2 regions of the Mesorhizobium sp. M4B.F.Ca.ET.017.02.2.1 genome follow, and region 1 is predicted to be linked to the other one. Evidence: predicted binding sites of a transcription regulator. Region 1 holds the regulator's gene; the other holds the start of a gene.
What was found. The regulator LexA, encoded in region 1, represses DNA repair genes until DNA is damaged. The targets are predictions, from matches to a motif close to TGTTCNNNNTGTGTTCNG.
Positions count from the first base shown of each region.

Region 2: a site for LexA is predicted at 8,665-8,682, ahead of EN738_RS16890 (DNA recombination protein RmuC). Genes of this name have one in related genera too.

Region 1 covers NZ_RZOF01000235.1:531-9,483, forward strand. Annotated here, with positions in the region: partial or broken gene EN738_RS23590 (lipid-A-disaccharide synthase) at 1-256, shown strand, start outside; gene gltA (citrate synthase) at 302-1,630, opposite strand; gene gltX (glutamate--tRNA ligase) at 1,814-3,238, opposite strand; gene EN738_RS23605 (ComEC/Rec2 family competence protein) at 3,341-5,800, shown strand; gene lexA (transcriptional repressor LexA) at 5,794-6,528, opposite strand; gene glp (gephyrin-like molybdotransferase Glp) at 6,645-7,850, opposite strand; gene moaC (cyclic pyranopterin monophosphate synthase MoaC) at 7,850-8,341, opposite strand; gene trpC (indole-3-glycerol phosphate synthase TrpC) at 8,344-8,953, opposite strand, start outside.
Region 2 covers NZ_RZOF01000126.1:1,667-14,698, forward strand. Annotated here, with positions in the region: gene EN738_RS16830 (LOG family protein) at 1-422, opposite strand, end outside; gene dapD (2,3,4,5-tetrahydropyridine-2,6-dicarboxylate N-succinyltransferase) at 567-1,421, shown strand; gene EN738_RS16840 (DUF805 domain-containing protein) at 1,494-1,856, shown strand; gene EN738_RS16845 (DUF805 domain-containing protein) at 1,849-2,226, shown strand; gene EN738_RS16850 (hypothetical protein) at 2,243-2,944, shown strand; gene EN738_RS16855 (2-dehydropantoate 2-reductase) at 2,919-3,950, opposite strand; gene dapE (succinyl-diaminopimelate desuccinylase) at 4,067-5,272, shown strand; gene EN738_RS16865 (transporter) at 5,259-5,864, shown strand; gene truA (tRNA pseudouridine(38-40) synthase TruA) at 5,861-6,616, opposite strand; gene EN738_RS16875 (N-acetyltransferase) at 6,637-7,143, opposite strand; gene fmt (methionyl-tRNA formyltransferase) at 7,140-8,075, opposite strand; gene def (peptide deformylase) at 8,081-8,611, opposite strand; gene EN738_RS16890 (DNA recombination protein RmuC) at 8,715-9,956, shown strand; gene EN738_RS16895 (GFA family protein) at 9,964-10,368, opposite strand; gene EN738_RS16900 (cation diffusion facilitator family transporter) at 10,433-11,398, opposite strand; gene EN738_RS36765 (hypothetical protein) at 11,677-11,802, shown strand; gene sugE (quaternary ammonium compound efflux SMR transporter SugE) at 12,027-12,341, shown strand; gene EN738_RS16915 (DUF6481 family protein) at 12,415-12,843, opposite strand.

The DNA of each region.
Region 1 (8,953 bases):
GCTGGTCATGCCTCATCTCATTTCCGTCTGGTCGGCGCTGCTGCCCAATCTGATCTCGGACCGGACCCTGGTTCCGGAGTTTTACGACCAGTATGTCCTGCCGGAGAACCTCGCCAGGCAACTGGAGACGCTGTTTTCCGACACCGGCATGCGCGCCTGGCAGAAGGACGGGTTCGCCGAGATCGCGCGGCGCATGGCGACGGACAGACCGTCAGGCGATATCGCCGCCGAGGTCGTTCTGCGACACATCAAATAAAAAGCGCCCTCGCGGGCGCTTTTTCACCTTTTCGCTCGGGCGCGATCAGCGCTTGGCGATCGGCACGTAGTCGCGTTCGGCGGCGCCCGTGTAGAGCTGACGCGGCCGGCCGATCTTCTGGTGCGGATCCTCGATCATCTCCTTCCACTGCGCGATCCAGCCGACGGTGCGGGCGACCGCGAACAGCACGGTGAACATGGTGGTGGGGAAGCCCAGCGCCTTCAGCGTGATGCCGGAATAGAAGTCGACGTTCGGATAGAGCTTCTTCTCGATGAAATAAGCGTCGGTGAGCGCGATCTTTTCCAGCTCCATGGCGATGTCGAGCAACGGGTCGTCCTTGATGCCGAGCTCGCCCAGCACCTCATGCGCGGTCTTCTGCATGATCTTGGCGCGCGGATCGTAGTTCTTGTAGACGCGATGGCCGAAGCCCATCAGCCGGAACGGATCGTTCTTGTCCTTGGCGCGGGCGATGAATTCCGGGATGTGGTCGACATGGCCGATTTCGCCCAGCATGTTGAGCGCCGCCTCGTTGGCGCCGCCATGCGCCGGGCCCCACAGGCAGGCAATGCCGGCGGCGATGCAGGCAAACGGATTGGCGCCCGATGAGCCGGCAAGACGCACCGTCGAGGTCGAGGCGTTCTGCTCGTGATCGGCGTGCAGGATGAAGATGCGCTCCATGGCGCGCGCCAGCACCGGATTGATCTTGTACTCCTCGCACGGCACCGCAAAGCACATGTGCAGGAAGTTGGCGGCGAAGTTCAGCTCGTTCTTCGGATAAATGAAGGGCTGGCCGATGTGGTACTTGTAGGCCATCGCCGCGATCGTCGGCATCTTGGCGATGAGCCGCATCGAGGCGACCATGCGCTGGTAGGGATCCGAAATGTCGGTCGAGTCGTGGTAGAAGGCCGACAGCGCGCCGACCACGCCGCACATGACAGCCATCGGATGCGCATCGCGGCGGAAGCCGGTGAAGAAGCGCGACATCTGCTCATGCACCATGGTGTGGCGCGTCACCCGGTAGTCGAAGTCGTCCTTCTGCGCCTTGGTCGGCAATTCGCCGTAGAGCAGGAGGTAGCAGACCTCGAGGAAGTCGCCATGCTCGGCGAGCTGGTCGATCGGATAGCCGCGGTGCAGCAGGATGCCGGCGTCGCCGTCGATGAAGGTGATGGCCGACTCGCAGCTTGCCGTCGAGGTAAAACCGGGATCGTAGGTGAAGGCGCCGGTGGTGCTGTAGAGCGCGCCGATGTCGATGACGTCAGGCCCGACCGAACCGCTTCGCACCTTGAATTCATGCGTCTTGCCGGCGAGTTCCAGCTTGGCGGTCGACTCGCGCGGGTTGGCCCCCAAGTCCAGTTTTGTTGCAGCTTCGCTCATTAGAAACTCCTTCTTGTTTCCTCATGCCGGCAAGGCAAATTCCTGCAAAACGACACATCGAAATCACCGGAATGCGCGTACTCGCCACCGCATTTTAGGAGGTGCGTGCCAGATTGGGCCAAGGCCTAATGTTGCACTGCGAAACGCGCCTTTCAATGCCAATCTTCTTGGGCCAGTTCGCTCCTAATCGATTTGATCCGCGATGCGCGCCAGGCTTTCCTCGCGGCCGAGCACGGCAAGCACGTCGAACACGCCGGGCGACGTGCTCCTGCCGGTCAGCGCGGCTCGCAGCGGCTGCGCCACGGCGCCGAGCTTGTGGCCGCCGGCCTGCGCGAAGTCACGGATCGCGGCCTCGGCGGCAGCTGCCGTCCAGTCGCCAGAGACCGCTGTCAGCGTCGCATGGGCGCCACGCAGAACGGCGCGCGCCTCGCCGGAAAGCAGCGCCGCCGCCTTCTCGTCGACCGGCAACGGCCGCTCGGCAAACAGGAACCCCGCGCCGTCGACCAGTTCGACCAGCGTCTTGGCGCGCTCCTTGAGGCCGGGCAGGGCCGCGAGCAACTGCGCCTTCTTCTGGTCGTCGAGCCGGGCGGCGAGCGCGGGGCCGCCTTCGAGATAGGGCAGGGTGGCGACGAAGATGTCGAAAAGCGCATGATCGTCCATCTTGCGCATGTGCACGCCGTTCAGCGCCTCGAGCTTGGCGAAGTCGAAGCGGGCGGCGCCCTTGTTGACGTCGCCGATGTCGAACCAGCCGATCATGTCCTTGATCGACATGACTTCGTCATCGCCATGGCTCCAGCCGAGGCGGGCGAGATAGTTGAGCAGCGCCTCCGGCAGATAGCCCATCGAACGATAGGCCTCGACGCCGAGCGCGCCATGCCGTTTCGACAGCTTGGCGCCGTCGGCGCCATGGATCAGCGGGATGTGCGACATCGACGGCACATCCCAGCCCATGGCGTTGTAGATCACCGTCTGGCGCGCTGCGTTGGTCAGATGATCGTCGCCGCGGATGATGTGGGTGACGCCCATGTCATGATCGTCGACGACGACGGCGTGCATGTAGGTCGGGTTGCCGTCCGAGCGCAGGATGATGAAATCGTCGAGATCCTTGTTGGGAAAGCGCACCTCGCCCTGCACGCGGTCGTGCACGACGGTCTCGCCGTCGGTCGGCGCCTTGATGCGGATGGCACCCTTGAGGCCGGGAGGCGCCTCGGACGGGTCGCGTTCGCGCCACTGGCCGTTGTAGCGCGGCGGCAGGCCCTTGGCCCGCGCCGCCTCGCGCATCGCCTCAAGCTCCGCGGGTGTCTCGTAGCTGTAATAGGCCTTGCCCAGGCGTACGAGCTGCTCCGCGACCTCGCGATGGCGCGGCGCGCGCTCGAACTGCGACACGGCCTCGCCGTCCCATGACAGGCCGAGCCAGGTCAGCCCGTCCAGGATGGCAGCGGTCGCCGCCTCGGTGGAGCGCTCGCGATCGGTGTCCTCGATGCGCAGCAGCATGGTGCCGCCGGTGTGCTTCGCATAGAGCCAGTTGAACAGCGCCGTGCGCGCCCCGCCAATGTGCAGGTAGCCTGTCGGCGAGGGGGCAAAACGGGTGACGACCTTGTCGGACATGGCACTCTCAGGCTGGCACAGGAAGCGGGCGTGGTGGCGCGGACTTTCGCGTTTTCGGCGTTCATGTAGCATAGGAGGTCTGGGGCGCAAGGGGCAGACCTGATGGCTGGACGAGGCCGCGGCGCGGAGGAGGGCGAGGGGACGACAGCTGGCGTCAGCGAGCGCCTGCTGTTTGTTGACATGCTGCCTGCCGATGCCGCGCCGGTTTCGCTTCCGGAGCCGCGTCCGGCCAAAGAGATTTTGCCGCCCGATGGAGGTGGATTCCGCCCGGCCTCGCCAACGGCAACCATCACGCGGCTCCGCAGGCAGCTTGGCCGCGTCTCATGGCCGGCGTTTCACCGCAGCATCGGCAACGCGGCCACGACCGAGCTTGATCGCGGCATCGGCTTCCTGCTGGTGCCGGTGTTCCTGGCTGCCGGCGTGATCTTCTATTTCTCGCTGAACGCCGAGCCGGATCTCTACAGGCCGCTTGCGGCGGTGGCGCTGATGGCTGTCTGCGCGCTGGTTTCGCGCTCGCGGCCAAGGACGCATCTCCTCTTCATGGCGGCGTTCTTTTGCGCCCTGGGCTTTCTCGCCGCAAAGGTCGAGACCTGGCGCGCCGCGACCCCGATGCTCGGTTCCGAGATCCAGACCCGCCTGACCGGCCGCCTCGTCAGCCTGGAGGAGATGGAGAACGGCCGCGTCAGACTGACAATCGATGTGATCTCCACCGCCCACCCAAAGCTGCGCTACGCGCCGGAGCGGGTCAGGCTTTCGGCGCGGAAAGTTCCCGCCGACATGACCGCCGGCTCGCTGCTGACGGGCTATGCAAGGCTGCTGCAGCCGACCGGCCCGGTGCGGTCGGACAGCTACGACTTCTCCTTCGACAGCTATTTTTCGGGCATTGGCGCCAGCGGCTTTTTCCTCGGCAATCCAAAGACAATAGCCAGCGAAGAGGCGCCAGCGACGGCGCGCCTCGCTTCCGCGATCGAGAAGGCGCGGGAGAGCATCGCCGACCACATCCGCGGCCTGGTTGGCGGCCCGGAGGGCGAGATCGCGGCGGCGCTGATCGTCGGCGTGCGCGCAGGCATTCCCGATGAGATCAACGAGGCGATGCGGCGCACCGGCATCTACCACATCATCTCCATCTCCGGCCTGCACATGGCGCTGGTTGCCGGCACCATCATGCTTCTGCTGCGCGGCGCCTTCGCGCTGTTTCCCGACTTCGCCTCGCGCCGGCCGGTCAAGAAATATGCCGCCGCCGCCGCGCTGGTCTCGATCGCCGCTTACCTCGTCTTCTCCGGCATTGTGGTCGCCGCCGAACGCAGCTTCATCATGCTGGCGGTGATGCTTGTCGCCGTGCTGTTCGACCGGGCCGCGCTCACCATGCGCAATCTGGCGATCTCGGCCATCGCCGTCATTCTTGTGTCGCCGCACGAAGTGGTCGGCCCGAGTTTCCAGATGTCGTTCGCCGCCACCGCCGCGCTGGTCGGCGCCTATGCCGGCTGGTCGGACTATCGGGCCGACAGGACGACCGCGCCGCCGCCGAAGCGATCGTTCCTTCACTTTGCGTCGCGAAAGCTGGTGATGGGGATGGGCGGCCTTGCCATGACCTCAATCATCGCCGGCAGCGCTACGGCGCTTTTCGCGATCTGGCACTTCCAGCGCGTTTCGCCGCTCAGCCTGCTCGCCAACCTGGCCGTCATGCCGATCGTTTCGGTGGTCATGTTCCTGGGGGTCGCCAGCGCCCTGACGATGCCGTTCGGTCTCGACTGGCCATTCCTGTATCTGATGGGCAAGGGCCTGACGGCGATGATTGCGATCTCCGGGTGGATCTCCGAACGCTCGCCGGTCGATGCCGTCGGGCTGATCTCCATCCAGTCGGTGCTTTTCGTGACGATAGCGCTGGTCATCGCGACCATGGCCACGACCTGGCTGAGACTTGCGGCGATCCCCTTCGCTCTGGCCGGCCTGCTGACGGTTTCAAATACCCGCACGCCCGATGTGCTGATCTCGGAGGATGCGCATCTGGTGGCGATGCCGATCGGCGGCGGCGAACTCGCCGTCAACCGGGCGCGGTCGAACGAATTCACCACCGACAACTGGAAACGCGCGCTGGTGGCCGAGACCATCGTCGAGCCGGAGACCTTCGAGACAGGGGATGCACGCTTCGACATCGATCCGCTCGACCTGCCGCCTGGCTCGCCATTCTACTGCAGGGACGGACTGTGCCTTGCCCGGCATCCGTCCGGCGCAATCGTGGCGCTCGCGGAAAACCGCAAGACGGCGCGGCCGGCCTGCGCCTTCGCCGACCTGATCGTCATCGACGACGCCACCGCCTACAGTCCCTGCTGGAATTCGCTGGCCCTCGTCGTCACCAAACGCCAGCTCGCCCGCTCAGGCAGCGCCGCCGTCTTCTTCGATCCGCAATCGGCGACCGCGCAAGCAACAATCCGCTACGCGGTCGAAAAGCCCTACCGGCCATGGCACGAGCAGCGCAAATACTCTCGCGAGGCGAGGGGACTGCCGCCATACCAGAGACCCGAAAGACCGGTGGTCAAACTGGCGCCGTCCGCTCAGTAGCGCCGGATCAGGCCGACCAGCTTGCCTTGCACCTTGACCCGGTCAGGGCCGAAGATGCGGGTCTCATAGGCAGGGTTGGCGGCTTCGAGCGCGATCGATGCGCCCTTGCGGCGGAAGCGCTTCAGCGTCGCCTCTTCCTCGTCGACCAGCGCCACAACGATCTCGCCGGGGCTCGCCGTGTCGGCGTTGCGGATGATGACCGTGTCGCCGTCGAAGATGCCGGCCTCGATCATCGAGTCGCCCTTCACCTCCAGCGCATAATGCTCGCCGCCCGAGATCATGTCGGGGGGCACCGAGATCGAATGCGTCTGGTGCTGGATGGCGTCGATCGGCACGCCGGCGGCGATGCGGCCCATTACCGGGATCGACACCGCCGACACAGCGTCGTCGTCATTGCTGGGGGTGCGCGACGGCGACGCCGGTTTGATCTGCCGGCCGAGATTGCCCTGTCCGAGGCTTCCCTGGATGACGCTCGGCGAAAACTTCTTCGCGGCATTGAGGCCAGGCGCGATCGAATCGGGCAGGCGCAGCACTTCCAGCGCACGCGCCCGGTTGGGCAGCCGGCGAATGAAGCCGCGCTCCTCAAGCGCAGTGATCAGCCGGTGGATGCCCGACTTCGAAGCCAGATCAAGCGCCTCCTTCATCTCGTCGAAAGAGGGCGGAATGCCGCTTTCCTTCAGCCGTTCATGGATGAACATCAGGAGTTCATGTTGTTTGCGCGTCAGCATGGCGGCCCCCACGGGTTCTGAAACCAGAATCAGAAAAACAAACCCAGAACAAACACTATCTGTTCCAGTTGTGTTCCGCAACCGTTTAAAGTTTAATGAATGCGTTGACGTTTTGTTCAGCGTAGCATCAGAACGCGACAAGCGTCGCCGACGGCGGCGGCCGGGGCGAAGGGCTCTCGCACCACGAGGCCATTGGCGTCGGCGAGCATGCGCAGCATCGAGGAGTCCTGGATGCCGAAGGGCGTCGCAACCAGTGAGCCGGCTTCTTCGCGGACGACGGCCCGCACGTAATCCTGCCTCAGATCGTTTGCCTGCATCGCGGCGCCCAGCCGCGCCTCGCGAATGTCCTGGGTGAACGCGCGGCCACCGAGCCGCGCCAGCAACGGCTTCAGGAACAGCTGCGAACAGACCAGGCTCGCCACCGGATTGCCGGGCAGGCCGATGCAGCGCGCGGGTCCCAGCCGGCCGAACATCAGCGGCTTGCCCGGGCGCATGGCGATCTTCCAGAAATCGAGCGTCATGCCTTCGCCGGTCAGCACGCCGTGAATGAGATCGTGGTCGCCGACCGAGGCGCCGCCAAGCGTCACGATGACATCGGCCTGCTGCTCGACGGCCTGCCTGACCAGCGCGGAGATCGCTTCCCTGCGGTCGGCGGCAATGCCGAGATCGAGCGCGCGGGCGCCGACCGATTGCGCAGCGGCGGCGACGCCATAGGCGTTGGACGAGATGATCTGATCGGGACCGAGTTCGCTGCCGGGTGGCAGCAGTTCGTCGCCGGTGGCGATGATGGCGACCAGCGGCCGCTTCACCACAGTGAGGCGCGGGTGGTTGGCGGATGCCGCCAGCGACAGTGCCGCCGGATCGAGCAGCCGGCCCTTTTCCAGCAGCACATCGCCTTCTACGAAGTCGAGCCCGGCGCGGCGGATGTTGCGCCCTTCAGCGGTCGGCTCGGTCACTTCGATCGTGCCGCCGCCGAGATCCTGCACATTCTCCTGGATGACGATAGTGTCGGCGCCTTGCGGCACCGGCGCGCCGGTGAAGATGCGCACGGCTTGCGCCGTGCCGACGCTGCCTTCGAAGCCGCGGCCGGCCGGCGCAATGCCGATCACCGAAAGCCGCGCCGGCACGGATGCCACATCGGCGGCGCGCGTCGCATAGCCGTCCATGGCTGAGGCGTTGAAGGGCGGCTGCGTGCGCAGCGCCACCACAGGCTCGGCCAGGACTCGGCCAGCGGCGTCGATCAGTGCGACGCTTTCGCTGGCCCGCGGCGCCGCGCCATCCAGCAGGCGCTCGAGCGCCTCGGCCACAGGAACCAGCGCCATCAGGCGCCCGCCCCGGCCGACTTGTAGTCGCCGGACTCGCCGCCGGTCTTTTCGACCAGCCTGATGCCGGAGATCACCATGGCGCGGTCGGCGGCCTTGGCCATGTCGTATATGGTGAGGCAGGCGACAGAGGCCGCCGTCAACGCTTCCATCTCGACGCCGGTCTTGCCGGTGACACGGGCAAGCGCGGTGACCTTGAGGCCGGGCAGCGACTTGTCCGGTTCGATATCGACGGAAACCTTGGTCAGGAGCAGCGGATGGCAGAGCGGGATCAGCTCATGCGCGCGCTTGGCCGCCATGATGCCGGCGATGCGCGCGGTGCCCAGCACATCGCCCTTCTTGGCATCGCCGGCAAGGATCATCTCAAGCGTTTCGGCGCGCATCGAGACAAAGCCCTCGGCGATCGCGGTGCGCACCGTTTCGGCCTTGTCGCCGACGTCGACCATGTTGGCTTCGCCAGAGGCGCCAAGATGGGTGAGGGCGGCCGCCATCGTCAGACGGCCTCGGCCGGCGCCTTGCCTGTCAGAAGCAGGCGAGTCGCCGCCGCGACATCCTGTTGCCGCATCAGGCTCTCGCCGACAAGGAAGGTGCCGATGCCGCTCTTCTCCAGCCTGCGGCAGTCCTGATGGGTGAAGATGCCGCTCTCGCTGACCAGCAGGCGGTCGGCCGGCACCATCGCCGCCAGCCGCTCCGAAACGCCGAGGCTGGTCTCGAACGTCCTGAGGTCGCGGTTGTTGATGCCGATCAGCCGTGACGAGAGCCGGAGCGCCCGCTCCATCTCGGCCTCGTCATGCACTTCGACCAGCGCATCCATGCCGAGTTCGAGGGCCGTCGCCTCGAGCTCGCGCGCCATCGCGTCGTCGACACTCGCCATGATGATCAGGATGGCGTCGGCGCCCCAGGCGCGGGCCTCGAACACCTGATAGGGGTCGAAAAGGAAATCCTTGCGCAGCGCCGGCAGGGCGACGGCGGCACGCGCGGCGGTGAGGAATTCGGGCGCGCCCTGGAAGGACGGGGCGTCGGTCAGCACGGAGAGGCAGGCCGCGCCGCCATTCGCATAGGCCTTTGCGAGCGCCGGCGGATCGAAATCGGCGCGGATCAGC
Region 2 (13,032 bases), on a different contig from region 1:
CCAGGCCCGCCGCCGGTGACGACGACGAATTCGCGATAGTAGGACCCCGCCGAATGCTGCGAGCAGAGACGGGCGAATTTGCGCGCCTCCTCGTAATAACGGCTGTTCAGCTCGAGGTTCTTCTTCTGCGTCTCGTTCTTCGCCGCCCAGGCGTCGCCGCCGGGCTCCGGAATGCGAGCGCCGCCGAACAGGATGACGGTCGACTGGATGCCACGCTCGGCGAGGATCATCTCCGGCTTCAGCAGCTCGAGCTGCAGCCTGACGGCGCGCAATTCGCGACGCGTCATGAAGTCGGGATCGTTCCAGGCCAGCCTGTAGGTGTCGGCGCGTGTCTGCGGCGTATCCGGCACGCTCTTTGCCCGCTCCAGATCCTCATCCGAATGCGGCAGCGGCGTCCATCCCGCCTTTTCCATGGGAGTCATCAAATCCACCCGTCCATTTTCTCCACTTGCGCCGTCCCGTGACGCAGTCGCGATTGACCCCTATCAGACCTTCACATAGGGTCCGCGCGACTTTGAAACAGGTTAAGGCGCTGCCCCTTAACAGCTTGGTAACGGAGCAAATTGATGTCGAAGCCCGATCTGGCGAGCCTCGAAAAGACCATCGAGAAGGCTTTTGACGAGCGCGATACGATTTCGACCGCGACGCGGGGCGAAACGCGCGACGCCATCGAGGCCGCGCTCGACCTGCTCGACCGCGGCGCCGCCCGTGTCGCCGAGCGCCAGGCCGACGGCAAGTGGCACGTCAACCAGTGGCTGAAGAAAGCAGTGCTGCTCTCGTTCCGGCTGAACCCGATGGAGATCATCAAGGGCGGTCCCGGCCAGGCGGCCTGGTGGGACAAGGTGCCGTCGAAGTTCGAGGGCTGGGGCGCGGTGGATTTCGAGAAGGCCGGTTTCCGCGCCGTGCCGTCGTCGATCGTACGCCGCTCGGCCTACATCGCGCCGGGTGCCGTGCTGATGCCGTCCTTCGTCAATGTCGGCGCCTATGTCGATTCGGGCACCATGGTCGACACCTGGGTCGGGGTCGGCTCCTGCGCCCAGATCGGCAAGAACGTGCATCTTTCGGGCGGCGTCGGCATCGGCGGCGTGCTGGAACCGATGCAGGCCGGCCCGACCATCATCGAGGACAATTGCTTCATCGGCGCGCGCTCGGAAGTGGTCGAGGGCTGCATCGTGCGCGAGGGCTCGGTGCTGGGCATGGGCGTGTTCATCGGCCAGTCGACAAAGATCGTCGATCGCGCCACCGGCGAGGTCTTCTATGGCGAAGTGCCGGCCAATTCGGTGGTCGTCGCCGGCTCGATGCCAGGCAAGCCGCTGCCCAATGGCGAACCCGGCCCCAGCCTCTACTGCGCCGTCATCGTCAAGCGGGTCGACGCCAAGACCCGCTCCAAGACGTCGATCAACGAGCTGCTTCGCGATTGATCTTTTCCGCGAACAGACGCACCTTCCGCCGGCGCGACATTCCGTCGCGCGGGTTCAACACGGAGGGGCGTCATGGACTGGAAGTATCTTCTGACCAGCTTCGAGGGCCGCATCAACCGCGCCAAGTTCTGGGCCGGCATCGGCATATTCATTGCCATCGGCATCGTTGCCTTCATCCTCGATTCGATTCTCGGCACTCGTTTCACCACGGCCAGCGGCGGCCAGGTTGGCATCATCGGCATCATCGTCACGCTGGCATCGATCTATTTCGCGTTTGCTCTTTACGCCAAACGCTGGCACGACCGTAACAAGTCGGGCTGGTGGACGCTGATCGGCCTCATACCCATCATCGGCGGCATCTGGTTGCTTGTGGAACTCGGCATCCTTGAGGGCACCAGGGGCGCCAATCAGTATGGACCGGATCCGCTTGCCTGAAAAATCCGACCTTACCTGGCTTTTCTTCAAAACCTCGGGCCGCGTCAGCCGCGCGGCCTATTTTCTCGGCGGATTGCTGGTCGCCATCGTCCAGGCGTTTCCGCTCTATCGCTTCACGCTGGTGCCGGAGGGTTCGCCCGAGAGCAACATGTGGTCGTTCATCTTCCTGATCGCCTTCGTCGGCTCGCTCTGGTCGAACATCGTTCTGGCGGTGAAGCGGCTGCACGATCTCGACAAGCCGGGCATCGCGGCGCTGGTGCTGTTCGTGCCGGTCGTCTCGATCGTCGCCTTCCTCGTGCTGTGCCTGTTTCCGGGGCAGCCCGGGCCCAACCGCTATGGCAGGCGCACCAACGCGCCGGCCGATTCCTGAGCGACCATCTTTCGCCATGCGCTACCGCACGCTCGATCCGAAACTGATCATCGAGACCGCCGAACGGCTGGAGGAGCGCGTCGCCGAGCGTTTTCCCGACGCCGGCCTTCGCGGCGTCGCCGCCGAACTGGTGTCGCTGTCGCGCGACCTGGCAAAGGGCGCCAAGGCGCTGGAGGCGCCGCTCTGGTGGCTGCGCGGCCTGATCGCCGCCGCCGTCGTCGCCGGCGCGCTGGTGTTCGTCTTCGTCGGCACCATCCTGCCGCTCGACCGGCTTTCGCGGACCAGCGACGCCGTCCAGTCGGTGCAAGGCATCGAAGCCTCGCTCAACATGTTCATCCTCGCCATCGTCGGCTTCCTGGCCCTCATCCGCACCGAGGAGCGCATCAAGCGCAAGCAGGTGTTCCGCCAGCTGCACGGCCTGCGCTCGCTGATCCACGTCATCGACATGCACCAGCTGACCAAGGACCCGGCGACGCTGTCGGCCAATTTCAAGCCGACCTCGCATTCGCCGGCCCGCATCACCAATGCCGCCGACCTCGCCCGCTACCTCGACTATTGCTCGGAGATGCTGTCGATCACCGGCAAGATCGCGGCGCTGTTCGCGCAGTCGGTCAATGACGACGTGGTCATCGACGGCGTCAACGACGTCGAGAACCTGGCCTCCAACCTGTCGCGCAAGATCTGGCAGAAGATCACCCTGATCGACGATCAGGTCTGACCGCTTCCGGCGCCAGCCCCGGCGGACCGCGCCGTGCCGCCTCGGCCTCGCGTACCAGGGCGGCGACGCGTTCCGTCATCGGCGCCGGCACGCCGGAGCGTTCGGCGCGCGCGAGCACCGCGCCCTGCAATTCGCCGATCTCCGTCGGCCGGCCGCGCCGCAGGTCGTCCCACATGGACGAACGCGCCTCGGGGTCGATGGCCAGCATGCGGCGCGCCAGCCGCCGGAACAGCCAGTCGGGCAGGCCGAGCACCTTGGGCAGCAGCGCCGGACGCAGGCCGGCAATGCGCGCCGGCCGGATGCCCGATGCCCGCATCGCCGCCAGCGCCTCGTCAATCTGGGCTGCCAGGATCAGCCGCCAGCGGCGGTCGGCCAGTTCGGTTGCCAACGGCTGATCGGACAGCGCCACCAGCGCGTTGTTGAGGTTCATCAAAAGTTTGCCCCACAGCACCGCCTTCATGTCGGCATGGGTTTCGACGCCAAGCCCTTCGACATCGAGCAGGCCGGCAAGGCCGGCCACGCCGTCCTCGATCATCACCTTGCCCTCGCTGGCGCGATGCACGTGAAACGTCGCCTCATCCGGGGAGTGCACGACATTGAACGGCACCATGCCGGCAAGCACGTGTCGCCCGGCAAGCCTTGCCCGCAGTTTCTCGGCATTGTCGACGCCGTTCTGCAGGCTGACCGTCACCGCGTCCGGCCGGGCATGCGCCGCAATGAGCGCGGCCATCGCCTCGGTGGCGCCGCTCTTGACCGTCACCAGGACGATATTGGCGCCGGCCAGGGCCTCAGCCGGATCGGCGGTGACGGAAAGCGCCGCGGGCGCGATGCGGCGGGCGCGGCCATCGAGGTCGCTGACCCGCAAGCCATCCTTGCGCAACGCCGCCTCGACGCGCGGGCGCGCCAGCAAAGCCACCTTGCGTCCGGCGAGCGCAAGGCAGCCGCCGACATAGCAGCCGATACTGCCGGCGCCGGCAATGGCGATGGTCTTTTCTTCCCTGGCCATGCGATAGTCTCACCTTGGTCTGCGACTATACGACATGAAAACCATAATGTCGGCGCCATGGCCGGCCATGACGTCTGGTCGTGACAGGCCTTTCGCTTTCGATTATCGCTTTGCCCATGAAATTGCCCACCGACCCTGCCGCAAACCTTGCCGCCCTGATCCGCTGCCCCTCGGTGACGCCCGCCGAAGGCGGCGCGCTCGCCGCGCTGGAGACGATGCTGAAGCCGCTCGGCTTCGCCGTCGAGCGTCCGGTGTTCTCGGAAGACGGCACGCCGGACATCGAGAACCTTTATGCGAGGCGCTCCGGCAACGGACCGCATCTGATGTTCGCCGGCCATACCGACGTGGTGCCGGTCGGCGACGAGACGGCCTGGACGCACCCGCCCTTCGCCGCCGAGATCGCCAATGGCGAAATGTATGGCCGCGGCGCCGTCGACATGAAGGGCGGCATCGCCTGCTTCATCGCGGCGGTGGCGCGCCATGTCGAGAAGGCGGGCGGGCCGAAGGGCTCGGTCTCGCTGCTGATCACCGGCGACGAAGAGGGGCCGGCGATCAACGGCACGGTGAAGCTGCTCGAGTGGGCGGCGGGCAAGGGCGAGAAATGGGACGCCGCGATCGTCGGTGAGCCGACCAATCCGGACATGCTCGGCGACATGATCAAGATCGGCCGGCGCGGCTCCATCTCCGGCAGCGTGACCGTCAACGGGCGCCAGGGCCACGCCGCCTATCCGCAGCTTGCAGACAATCCGGTACGCGGGCTGGTCAGCCTGGTCGACGCCCTGCTCCATCCGGTGTTCGACAAGGGGACGAACGATTTCCAGCCGACCAATCTGGAGGTCACCTCGATCGACGTCGGCAATCTGGCCACCAACGTCATCCCGGCCAAGGCGACGGCCACCTTCAACATCCGCTTCAACGACACGTGGACGGCCGAGACCATCCAGGCCGAGATCCACAACCGCCTCGACCAGGCGGCCGGGCGCAAGAAGTACCGGCCAGGCAAGAAGACCCCGGTCGACTACGAGCTCGTCTGGCGCGACCGGCCGAGCCACGTCTTCCTGACCCGCGACGAGCGGCTGATCGAGACGCTGAGCGGTTCGGTCAAGGCGACGGTCGGCAGGAAGCCGGCGCTTTCCACCTCCGGCGGCACATCGGACGCCCGCTTCATCAAGGACTATTGTCCGGTGGTCGAGTTCGGACTGGTCGGCCAGACCATGCATATGGTCGACGAACGCGTCGCGCTTGCCGATCTGGAAACGCTGACCGGGATCTATCAGCGCTTCATCGAAGACTGGTTCGGGCAGGACCATGCTGTCGGCTGATGAAACCTACGCCTCGCTGGCCGGCGCCTGGCGGCTGATGCTCGGCAAGGTCGACGGGTTGCGCCTGCTCGACCTGTCGGCGGACGGTTTCTGGAATTCCTTCTTCGCCATCGTCGTGGCGGCGCCGGCGCTGATCGTCGGCTGGGTCGGCATCGCCAACGAGATCGGCGACCCGAACGCCTTTGCCGGGCGCTTCAGCATGCTTCTGCGGCTGGCGACCGTCGATATCGGCTCCTGGGTGCTGCCGCTGGTCGGCCTGGCGCTGATCGCGCCGCGCGTCGGCATTGGCGGCCGTTTCGTCCATTATGTCGTGGCCAGCAACTGGGCGTCGGCGATCATCGCCTGGCTGATGCTGCCGTCGGCGCTGATCCGGCTTTTCCTGCCGTCGACCGACGAGGTCCCCGGGCTGGTGTCGCTGCTCCTGTTCGCGGTCTCGATGATACTGACCTGGCGCATGACCAATGCCGTGATCGGCAGGGGCGCCGCCGTCGGCACCGCGGTCTTCGCCGGCATGTTCGTGGCCTCGCTGGCGGTGCTGTTCGGGCTGCAGGCGCTGCTCGGCATCACCATCCCGACGGGGGTCGAGGGCTAGTATCCTTCCGGATAATCGACGCCGACGAGGAACAGCCCGTCGGGCGGCGCCACCTGGCCGCAGGCGGCGCGGTCCTGGGCGTCGAGCGCAGCCTTGAGATCGGCGGCGGTCCAGGAGCCGTCGCCTACGCGCCTCAGCGAACCGACCATCGAGCGCACCTGATTGTGCAGGAAGGAGCGCGCCGAGCTCCGCACCTCGATCATGTCGCCCGAACGGCTGACGTCGAGCCGATCGAGCGTGCGAACCGGGCTTTCGGCCTGGCACTGGGTCGAGCGGAAAGTCGTGAAATCATGGCGGCCGAGCAGCACTTTGGCCGCCTCGTGCATGGCCTCGGCGTCGAGCCGCTTCGGCACCCACCAGACCTTGCCCTTCTCCAGCGCCGCCGGAGCGCGCCGGTTGAGGATGCGGTAGAGGTAGTGGCGGCCGGTGGCGGAGAAGCGGGCATCGAAGCCGTCGGCGACGACGGCGGCCTTGAGGATGGCGATGCGAGCGCCGGCGGCCTGCAGATGCGCGTTGACGGCGTCGCGCACCTTGTCGCCCGGCCAGGCTTTGACCAGGTCGACATGCGCCACCTGGGCGGTGGCGTGCACGCCTGCATCGGTGCGGCCTGCGGCGCGGAGCCTTACCGCCTCGCCGCAGAACTTTTCGATCGCCTGCTCGATCGCCTGCTGCACCGAAGGCTGATCCGCCTGGTGCTGCCAGCCGGCAAAAAGGCTGCCGTCATATTCGATGTCGAGGCGAAAACGCGGCATAGAGGGCCGTAGCTTGCCGCCTAGGCGGCAAGCGCGGTGAAGGCCGAAGCGTAGACCAGCTTGCCGGCCTCGGGAGCATCGCCCCAGGCCAGCGCCTGCAGCGCCTCGCCCTGATACTCGCTCTCGAATTTCTCGGCACGCGCATGGGTGTAGCCGAAGCGGCCGTAATAGGACGGATCGCCGAGCACCACGGCAAGCCGCTCGCCGGCTTCCTTGAGGCGGACATGCGCCTCGCGGATCAGGGCGCCGCCGATGCCGGTGCCGTGGAAGGACGGCTCGACGGCCAGCGGCGCCAGCGCCACGGCCGCGAACTGCTTGGCGCCCTTCTGGACGAAAAGCCTGGAGAACAGGATATGGCCGACCACCTGGCCGTCCTCTTCCGCCACCAGTTCGACGACGGCATCGCCGCCGGTGACCAGCGCGTCGACCAGTCCGGCCTCCGCCTGCTGGCCGAAGGCATGCTCTTCGACGAGGCGGATCGCCTCGCGATCCCGCGGCGTCGCCGCGCGTATCGACATCATGCTCATGAGAGTTTCGTTCCTTTTTCGATCTTGGCCCCGCGCAAGAACTCCTGCGCGGCGGCGGGCTTTCCGCCCGCCCGTTGAACTTCGACCAGCCGGACCGCGCCTGACCCGCAGGCGACCGTCAGCCGGTCATCGAGAATTCCTTCCGACTCGCCGACGCCATCCGAGAGCGTCGAGCGAAGCAGTTTCAGCCGCTCCATGCGGCCGCCAATGTCGACCTCGCACCACGCGCCCGGAAAGGGCGAGAGGCCGCGAATGTGATTGTGGACTTCGCCGGCAGGCCGCGTCCAGTCTACGCGTGTCTCCGATTTATCGATCTTTCGGGCGTAGGTCACCCCCACAGTCGCCTGTTGGGCAAATGTCAGACAATTTATCCCCAACTGCGCGAGCGCTTCCACCATCAGCGAAGCGCCTTGAGCCATCAGACGGTCATGCAGTTCGCCGGCGGTCATATCGGGTTCGATGGCGCATTTTTCAACCAATGCCACCGGACCGGTGTCCAAACCTTCCTCCATGCGCATCACCATCATGCCGGTCTCGGCATCGCCGGCCATGATGGCGCGCTGGATGGGAGCAGCACCGCGCCAACGCGGCAAAAGTGAGGCGTGACCGTTCAGGCAACCGAGCCTGGCCGCCTCGAGAACGGCCTTTGGCAGCAAAAGCCCATAGGCGACGACCACGGCGACATCGGCACGCAGCGCGGCGAATGCCTGCTGCTCGGCCTCGCCCTTGAGCGATGTCGGGGTGCGGACCTCGACGCCCAGCCGCTCCGCCTCGCGCTGCACGGGCGACGGCGTCAGCTCCAGCCCGCGCCGGCCGGCGGCACGCGGCGGCTGCGTGTAGACGGCGACGATTTCATGGCCGGCTTCGGCAATCGCGCGCAGCGTCGGCACGGAAAACTCCGGCGTGCCCATGAAGATGACGCGAAGGGGCATGACCCCTAGCCCACCAGCTTGCCCGGCGCCTTGTCCTTGGCGAGCTTCTTGAACTTCTTCACCACCATGTCGCGCTTCAGCTTGGAGATGTGGTCGATGAACAGCACGCCGTTGAGATGGTCGATCTCGTGCTGCAGGCAGGTCGCCATCAGCCCTTCGGCCTGCATCTCCTGCAGCTTGCCGTCGCGGTCGAGATACTTCACCCGCACCGCGGCGGGACGCTCGACCTCTGCATAGTAATCCGGGATCGACAGGCAGCCTTCCTCATAGACCGAGCGCTGGTCCGAGCTTTCGAGGATTTCCGGATTGATGAAGACATGCGGCGCCGGCGTCTCGTCCTCCTTGGCGAGGTCGATGACCAGCATGCGCAGCGGCTCGCCGATCTGGATCGCCGCCAGGCCGATACCGGGGGCGTCATACATGGTGTCCAGCATGTCGCCGGCCAGTTTGCGCAAGGGCGCATCGACGCGCTCGACCGGTTTGGACAGCTGGCGCAGGACGGGATCGGGAAGGATGATGAGCGGCTTGATCGACATGGCGTCTCACCTAAGACGTCATGCGAAAAGCGTCAACCGGGGCGCTTTCGCCCTGTTCACGTTTTGATCTGTGCCGGAGAGCCGAATCATCTATGCTGCCCGCATGAACGACCTGAGCTCCATCCTTTCCGAACCCGTGGCCCGGCTCGGCGCCAGCACGATCACGCTCGGCCATATGCTGGCCTTCGGCGCTGTCCTTTTTCTCGGCCTCTTCCTTGCGCTGGTCATCGCGCTGTGGCGCTCGGCCAGGGCGCGGACGATAGCAGCCGCGGAAGCCGCCGACCATGCCCGCGACGCCGAGGCGCGGATGGCCGGCATCTTGCAGGCGCAGGCCGAGATGCAGGGCCGCATGGGCGCAATTGCCGAAGTGTTCGGGGCGCGGCAGGCCGAGCTCACCCAGTCGATCGGCCAGCGTCTCGACGCCATGACCGGCCGCATCGGCCAGACCATGACCGAGCAAACCAAATCGACGCATGAGAGCCTGGCCAAACTGCAGGAACGACTGGCGGTGATCGACACGGCGCAAGGCAACATCCAGTCGCTGGCCGGCCAGGTCGTGCAACTGCAGGCGATCCTCTCCAACAAGCAGACGCGCGGCGCCTTCGGCCAGTCGCGCATGGAGGCGATCGTCGCCGACGGCCTGCCGCATGGCGCCTACGAATTCCAGGCGACCCTGTCGAATGGCAGCCGGCCCGACTGCCTGGTACGGATGCCGAACGGCGCGCCCTCGCTCGCCGTCGATGCCAAATTTCCGCTCGAAGCCTGGAACGCGATCCGCGCCGCCGAAGGCGCGGAGATGCAGAAGGCCGCGGCGCAGGCCTTCCGGCGCGATATCGAGGTGCATATCCGCGATATCGCCGACAAATACCTGCTCCAGGGCGAGACGCAGGACACCGCCTTCATGTTCGTTCCGTCGGAATCGGTGTTCGCAGAGATCCACGAGAATTTCGAGGCGGTGGTGCAGAAGGCGCACCGGGCCCGCGTCGTCATCGTCTCGCCGTCGCTGTTGATGCTGTCGATCCAGGTCATCCAGGCGATCCTGAAGGACGCCCGCATGCGCGAGCAGGCGCATTTGATCCAGGGCGAGGTGATCCGGCTGATGGAGGATGTCGGGCGTGTCGACGAGCGGGTACGCCGGCTGCAGACGCATTTTACCCAGTCGGCGAAAGACATCGACGACATCCTGGTCTCGACGTCGAAAGTGACCAAGCGCGGCCAGAAGATCGAGGCGCTGGAGTTCGGCGAAGGCGAAGCCGAGGCGCCGCGCAAGGCTGAAGCGGGGACGCGGGTGGCCGATTCCAAGACCGGCCAGCTCAGGCTGCGGGTTGTCGAGGACGGCGACTGAACCGGCTCTACTGTTCCTCGATGGTCGTCATATCGTGGAATTCCGGCAACCATTGCAATGCGGAGCGGTGCCAGACCTGCTTTCTCGGAACCAGTTCCTCGCGCTGACGCGACGTACCGGCCCTGATGCCATAAATCTTCGGCCCATCGCCGACCGAGGTCGCGTAGAGATGGGAGCCGCAGTCGCCGCAAAAGCCCTGCGCGCGCTTGGCGCCAGAGGATCCGGTCTTGATGTAGACCTTCGGCGAGCCGCTGGTGATCCGGTAGTTGGTTTCCGGGGCTGGAACCGTCACGCGGAAGGCTGTGCCGGTCAATTGCTGGCAGTCCGTGCAGTGGCAGATCGAGGTCTTTTCCGGGTCGACCTCGGCCTCATAGGTGATGGCGCCGCAATGGCACCCGCCGTCAATCCTCATCGGTATCTCCTCCAGAATTCGCGACGATCTTAGCGGGACAAGGCCGCGAGGCAACAGCGCAGCGCTAGTCCAAAGCCGGATCGGAGGCAGCGTCGATCAGCTTGCGGCGGCGTACCCAGGTCCCGGTGGTTTGTGGCTTGACGAACAGCCGGGTGATCTCCGGCATCTCGGTTTTCAGCCGCGCTTCCAGCCGCTCCACGCAGGCCTCGATCTCGGGCGCCGTCAGATGGTCTTCGAACTCGACGCTCAGACCGGCGACGATCTCTTGCGGTCCCATGTGGACGGTGAGAACGCCGTTCGCCCGCTGCACCGCCGGATCCCGCTGCACAATGGCAAGCACCTTCTTCTGCACCTCCGGCGATGCCGGCTCGCCGATGAGCAGGCCCTTGCTTTCGCGCGCCAGGAAGATCGCGGTCGAACCGAGGATCAGCGCGATGCCGACCGAGGCGGCGCCGTCGAGCTCGGGCATGGCAAAGACTTCCGCCGCCAATATGCCGGCAAAGGCGACGATCAGGCCAAGCAGTGCCGCGCTGTCCTCGAACAGCACCGTATAGACGCTCGGATCCTTGCTGAGCCGGACCGCCTCGAACCAGCCCAGTCCGCCCTTCTCGCGGCGGAATGCGGTCAGCGCCACATACCAGGAACTGCCCTCGAACAGGAAGGAGAGGCCGAGCACGACATAGTTGACCCTGACATTGGCGACCGGCTCCGGCGCCATGATGTGCACCACGCCTTCGTAGAACGACACGCCGGCGCCAAGCGCGAAGACGAGGAGGGCGACGATGAAGCTCCAGAAATAGAGCTCACGGCCATGGCCGAGCGGATGGCTGCGGTCGGGCGGGCGGGCGGCGCGATGCATGCCGTAGAGCAGCAGGCCGCCATTGCCGGTGTCGACCAGCGAATGCACGCCTTCCGAAAGCATCGCCGAACTGCCGGTGAAGGCCGCGGCGGCGAATTTGGTCAGCGCGATCGCCAGATTGCCGGCAAGCGCCGCGTAGATGACCTTTTTCGATCCGCCATGCCCTGCCATGCCGCTAAGTCCCGGTTGACGCCTGGAGCTTAATGCATGTCGTCCAAAATCGCGCCGCGGTTTTGGGGGAACGCATCAAGACAAAGACTTAAAGCGCGACGCCCGAATCCGTTTCGTCATGACGCGCAATAACGATCGGGCCGTCGGAGCTCCTCAGGCGATTCGCCGGCGAAAACCGGTTGACAGCGGCCAGGCCGCTGCGCGCGTCCGACAATGTCCTCTTGCAGTCCGGCTTTTCTCTTGTTTCACTTCGTTGCCCACAATCGGAGGAACGAATCATGGCTAAAGGTGCGATGAAGGCGGGCAAGGAAGCCCGTAAGCCAAAGAAGGACGCGAAGAAGCCCGCCGCGGCCCCGGCCCTTAAGGCGCCGCCGGTCAAGGCGACGCGGCTCAAGGACAAATAGGCCTCGGCTGATCCGTCCTGGCGCGGATTTTCAACCGGCGGCATGGACCCATGCTGCCGGTGTTTTGTTGATTGGGGCCGAGGACCGCCGATATCAGCGTGGCGAGGACGACCTCGCTCCTCCCAAAACCCGGCCGGGACGACCCGTGCTTGAATGTGCTGCTCCGCGCGCCGGTTTCGCAAGATCGTGCGCCGTGAGGGCACGCAGCGAATGGAGCGTTGCCGATGTCGTGGATCTATCTGTTTTTCGCCGGCCTGTTCGAGATCGGCTGGGCGATCGGCCTGAAATACACTGACGGCTTCTCGAAGCTGGTGCCGACGGTGCTGACCGTCGCCTCGATGATCGTCAGCCTCGGCCTGCTCGGCCTGGCGCTGAAGGATCTGCCCGTCGGCACCGCCTATGCGGTGTGGACCGGCATCGGCACCGTCGGCACCGCGCTGCTCGGCATCTGGCTGCTCGGCGAGCCGGCGACCGTGGTTCGGCTTGCCTGCATCGGCCTCATCGTCTGCGGCATCGTCGGCCTGAAGCTGGTGGCCTGATGTTAGCCGCGAGGCAAACGCGTTCGGGGCCGCCCCTGGCGACCCTGAACCTGTTCTTCGAACGAAACCGCTGTTAGCGGGCCGAGAAACCCGGAGGCGTCCGGCCGACACGCGCCTTGCGCGCGGCATAGCGCGCATCGCGCTTGGCCTTGCGTTCGGCCTCGTCGGCGAGCACGCGCGAAATGCGATCGTTCTCTTCGGCTTCGCGGATCTTGGCCTCCGCCGCAGCCGCCTCTTCGGCGGCAATGCGCGCCGCTTCGGCAGCTGCCTCGCGCTCGGCCTTCTCAGCCGCTTCGCGGGCCAGCTTTTCCTGCTTCAGCCTGGCCTTTTCGGCTTCGCGTATCGCGCGCGCCTCGAGGATCGCCTTGCGTTCGGCCTGTCGCGCCAGCACCGCGGGATCGTCCGCGGCCGGCTTTGACTTGAAGCGCTCCAGAAGCGCCTTCTTTGCCTCGTTCGCGGCATTGCGCCGCTCGAAAATGTCTTTTTCCCTGTAGATAGCCAAGTCCACTTCCCTGAAGTCAATTCGCGACGCTTACATACGCGCGAACACCGATAGTTCAAGCGCCAAAACGGTATGCCAGCCATGAAATTCTGGGCTGTTGCAACTGGGAGACGCCACAGTCCCGCGCGAAAACCGACATGCAGTGTTCACAGTCCGCGCCTCTGGCGGCGCGGCGGGCGGATCGCTATC